Regions from separate parts of the Brevibacterium sp. CSND-B09 genome, predicted to be linked through region 1. Evidence: predicted binding sites of a transcription regulator. Region 1 holds the regulator's gene; the other holds the start of a gene.

Region 1 (2,395 bases):
ATCGGGATATCGATTGAGTCCGGCGAAATGATCGTCGACGGCTGCGCGCATGCTGTCGACTACGACATCCGGAAGCGGATAGGCGTTCTCGTTGACGTTGAGCTGGACCGGCACATTGAGGTGCGGCGCCCCGTACGGCTTGAGGCCGACGAGGTCTGAACGCACTGGCAGAGAGTCGATGTTTCCCACGGCGATCATTCTACCGAGAGGCCCCCGCCGCCCGGGCGGCGGGTCGGGCATCGAGATACGCCGGTCGGCTCACCCGATCGAACGGGTCAGCGCGCTGTCAGTCGGGCCGGCGCCCTGCCGGTCGAGCAGGGTCCGGCCTCAGCGGACGGGGACGTCGAGGGTCTGTCCGGGGTGAACCGTCGGGGTGTCCAGGTGGTTGATCTCGACGATATCGGCAACGACATCGCGGGTGTCGCGGTCGATGCCGAGATTCGAAGCCACGGTCCACAGCGATTCGCCCTCACCGACGACGACTGCCTCGGCGTCGATGCCGATGCTCTCCGTCTCCGATTCGGCGACGGCAGCTGCCGAGAACGACTGGGTGGCGAGGAGGACCGCCCCGCCGATGACGACGAGAGCGACGAGCAGGGTCCGGAGAAGGCGCACAGCCTGGCGTCCACGAGGGGTCAGGTGCAGCTCGGTGTTCTGTGCAGACATCGCATTACCTCTTTCATTCGTACGATTCCACCAGTAATCGGTAGAACGTCTGTTCTATTCAACATGCCAATCGAACAAATGTCCAGTCCAACTCGAACATCTATGCGACAATGAGAGGGAACCAGCGTTGTTGATTGATCTGTCAGAACCATCTCAGTCGGCACTGACACGAGAATTTCCGAAGCGGAGATCACGGCGTTCAGCGGCAGGGAATAGAACGAAGGGGAACGAGCAATGGTTCAGAACAAACGAGGCAGAGGCAGGCCTCGCAACGAAGATGTTGCCAGCGAGATCGCTGCCGCTCGCACCGATGACGACGTCGTCCAGATCCCTGAGGGGTCATCCGGTGAGGGCGATTTCCGCCTCACTCCCCGTCAGCGTCTCGTGCTCGAAACCATCGAACGCGCGGTCGTGACCAACGGCTACCCGCCGAGCATGCGCGAGATCGGCAAGGCCGCCGGGCTGGCCTCCCTCTCCAGCGTCGCCCACCAGCTCTCCCAGCTCGAACGCCTCGGCTATGTCCGCCGCGACCCGAAGCGCCCGCGTGCCATCGAAGTGGTCAATCCGTTCGAAGAGGAAGAGGCCGAACGCGCGAAGTACGAGGAGCTGGCCAACAACACCGTGCAGGTGCCGGTCGTCGGACGCATCGCCGCCGGTGGGCCGATCCTGGCCGAACAGGAAGTCGACGATGTCTTCTCCCTGCCGACCCAGGTCGTCGGCTCCGGTGAGATGTTCCTGCTCAAGGTCGTCGGCGATTCGATGATCGAAGCCGCCATCTGCCACGACGACTGGGTGGTCGTGCGCAAGCAGCACACCGCTGACAACGGTCAGATCGTCGCCGCCCTCCTCGACGGCGAGGCCACGGTGAAGACGCTCAAGCGCAAGGCCGGTCAGCAGTGGCTGATGCCGCAGAACGAGAACTACGAACCCATCGACGGTACCTACGCGCAGATCATGGGTCTCGTCGTCGCCGTCATCCGCCGCCTCTGATGTTCCGTCGGCTCTCCGCAATCTGACCGCAAAGGCCCGCGACCGATTCGGTCGCGGGCCTTTGCGTCATCCTTCGTCGGTTTCGGCCAGCCTCGCCAGGCTCTTGCGAACGAGACCGGAGTTCGTCGTCGGCCACATCCTCGGCATCGAATTGACGAGGAACCCGGCATACCGGGCCGAGCGCAGCCGCGAGTCGAGCACGGCCACCACTCCCCTGTCCTTGGTCGACCGGATGAGGCGTCCGGCGCCCTGAGCCAGACGCAGGGCGGCATGCGTGGCCGACACCGCCATGAATCCGTTGACGCCCCGCTGGTCGGCATCGCGTGCCCGCGCCTGCATGAGCGGGTCGTCCGGACGTGGGAACGGCAGACGATCGATGATGACCAGACGGTTCGTCCGTCCCGGCACATCGACCCCCTGCCACAGTGACATGGTTCCGAACAGGCAGGTCTGGTCGTCGGCCGTGAACTGAGAGACCAGCGCCGGCAGGCCGTCATCGCCTTGGAGCAGGATCGGGAAATCGAACTTCTTCCGCAGGTGTTCGGCCGCCGCGTTTGCGGCCGCCCGGGAAGAGAACAGGCCCAGTGCCCCGCCGTTCGAGGATTCGACGAGTTCCTCGAGTTCGGTCAGCGCTTCCTCGCTCAGTCCGCTGCGTCCGGGCTTGGGCAGGTGGGAGGCGACATAGAGGATTCCCTGTTTGCCGTAGTCGAAGGGTGATCCGACATCGAGGCTGTCCCAT
Region 2 (2,395 bases), 1.2 Mb from region 1:
GTAGATCCATTCGCGCGCCGAGGGCTGTTCGGCGCTGACGTCCACGAAACCGCCGTCCTCACGAACGCCGACCCCGGGGACAGCTGCCGAATTTCCGCTCGTGCGAGCTGCGTTGAGATCGGGTGCCGGAACTCGCTTCGCGTCATATCGGTCACCGGAGAGCACCGCGTCGACGATCTCAAGCAGCTCTTTGTCTGGCAGCGGCGAGCTCGTCTCCTCAGAAGCAGCGGTTACGGTGGCGGGATTGCCCGCGGCCGCGATCTCAGAGGCGCCGGTCGCCGAGTCGGCGCCTGTCTTGTCGGCTTCTCCCGCAGACTGGATTCGTGAGGTCAGCAGTCCGTTGAGAGTGCCGCCGGTGACGGGGTCGAGCAGTCCACGCAGCTCCCAGTCGCCGTTGGCCTTGGCGCGCATGGACATGTTGTACGCAGAGCGGTCGGCCGAGTCATTCGGCTCTGCGCCGTCCGGGTCGATATAGCCCATGAGCTTGCCGAAGATCTCGCGCAGGTCCTTGAGACGGACCTTGGGTGCGTTGTCGACCAAGCGCGTCTCGACGTCGGTGCGGACCGTCTGACTGACCCACGTGGGCAGTTTGCGCATGCAGTCTTCGATGACAGACGCCTGGGCGGCGGAGATCGTGCCGGCATGGAGCGCATCTGCGACGACAGGGTAGAGAGGCGGCAGAGCCTGTCCGGCCATGTCGACGCGTCCGCCGAGGTTCTTGGCCATATCGGTGCGGCGATTCGCCTCGGCGCCGGTGAGGTTGAATCGGTTCTCGATGAGCGACTTCGTCGACTTGGCGCCGAAATCGCTGGGTGTTCCGACACGTTCGCAGACGGAGAGCGCGAGCGTCGACAATGCATCGTTGATGCGTGTGATCGCCTCGACCCCATCGGCGAGCATGATGGCCTGATCCGGTCCCATGGGGCGATCGAACGAGCGCAGCTCATCTTTGAGGCTCATCAGCTGAGTGATCGAAGAGGTGACCTCGGGCGCAAAGCGGCTGAGATCTGCCCACTCCTCGTCGGCCAGCAGCGGGTGTCCGCTGGTCTGCGAGGAGTTGTCGGCGTTCCGATCGGAATGATCGGAGCTGCGTTCGGGAGTGAGGGTCATGGGGATGAATTCCGTTCACCAACATCGTTGTTGTTGGAATCCAGTGTACGCTCATAATGCGTGGAACGCCATAGATGATCGAAAAAAGTTTCGAACATAAATTCAATGTTCGTCACAGTTCGAGGATGCTCACAAGATTCTTTGTGTCCATGCAGGTCAGGGGTGGTGTCGGCTATGGCCGAGGTGAACCGGCTTCGAATGTGTCAGTCGGTCGTGGCACGATTGGAGTATGGATGCCCTGCTCCTCATTGACACCGACGACGCCAGCTACCCCAGCGATGACGCCATGGAGACCCTCGGCGATATCGTCACCCGCACCCGCGCTGTGGGCGGTGTGCTCATCTTCGCGTCGACGAAGGCCGACCTCGCCGACACTCCCGATGAGGAGCTGAGCATCTTCGTCCCCGATGAGGAGGATCTCGTGCTCCGATCCGAGAGTCCGGATGTGTTCGAGGGCGTCGACGATCTGGCCGCAGGTCTGCATGACCTCTCCGTCGACCGGATCATCATCGCCGGCGCCGACGCCACCGCGGGCGAGCCAGGCACTGGAGCTGGCGAAGTCACCACTGACCCCGCCGCCCAGGCAGAGGGCGATGCCGACGCCGGCGCCGACGCGTCCTCGGCGGGCACCCCCGGAGCCGTCTACGCCTCGGCGATGGCGGGTCTTGTGTGCAACTTCGACGTCGTCGTCCTTTCCGACTCCACCACTGACCCCGATGGCAACCTCGTCGCCTGGGGGGATGCTGCCGCTGATGCCGGTGCCATGGTCAAGAAGACCGCCGATACCTGGCTGCGGATGTAGGCTCAGTCGCCTTCCCGAAATTGTTCTACATTGAGTAGAATGTGGGAGCGAGCTGAGAGGAGGGCCCATGACCGGATGGACGAAATCCGTACGTGCGCTCTTCGCTGCCCTCTTCACGACTCTCCTCGCCCTGCTCATGCACCTCGGTGCCGGTGGCGGCGTCTCGATTCCGGGCACTGTGGTCGTCTTCGTTCTCGCCCTCTGGGCGGCGATGATCGTCGCCGGCAGGCGCCTGGGCTACCTGACTCTGGCGGGCCTGCTCGGCCTCGGACAGGTGCTCATGCACCTGACGATGAGCTGGTCTGCACACACCTTCGCCCATGCGGGGGCCCACGCGGGAACCGCTCAATCCGGAAGCGGGCAGGCCGGAGCTGCAGGTGCCGGATCCACTTCCGCCGAGGCGGCCCTCCGCGCCCACGCCGGACACATCGTCCCAGCCTCCGGCTCCCTTGATCTCGGTCCTGCCGCAACCGCGCTCGGACA

Evidence for each region. Region 1 encodes LexA, which represses DNA repair genes until DNA is damaged. Its sites were predicted from a motif close to TCGAACANNTGTTCGA; they were not measured.
Region 2: a site for LexA is predicted at 1,201-1,216, ahead of ACU4IU_RS10315 (HNH endonuclease signature motif containing protein). Genes of this name have one in related genera too.

What each region holds. Positions count from the first base shown of each region.
Region 1 is NZ_JBREGI010000001.1:3,518,856-3,521,250, reverse strand. Features, by position in the region: gene ACU4IU_RS15780 (histidinol-phosphate transaminase) at 1-189, opposite strand, end outside; gene ACU4IU_RS15775 (LysM peptidoglycan-binding domain-containing protein) at 328-666, opposite strand; gene lexA (transcriptional repressor LexA) at 901-1,656, shown strand; gene ACU4IU_RS15765 (ATP-dependent DNA helicase) at 1,723-2,395, opposite strand, start outside.
Region 2 is NZ_JBREGI010000001.1:2,301,600-2,303,994, forward strand. Features, by position in the region: gene ACU4IU_RS10315 (HNH endonuclease signature motif containing protein) at 1-1,110, opposite strand, end outside; gene ACU4IU_RS10320 (hypothetical protein) at 1,340-1,912, shown strand; gene ACU4IU_RS10325 (hypothetical protein) at 1,980-2,395, shown strand, end outside.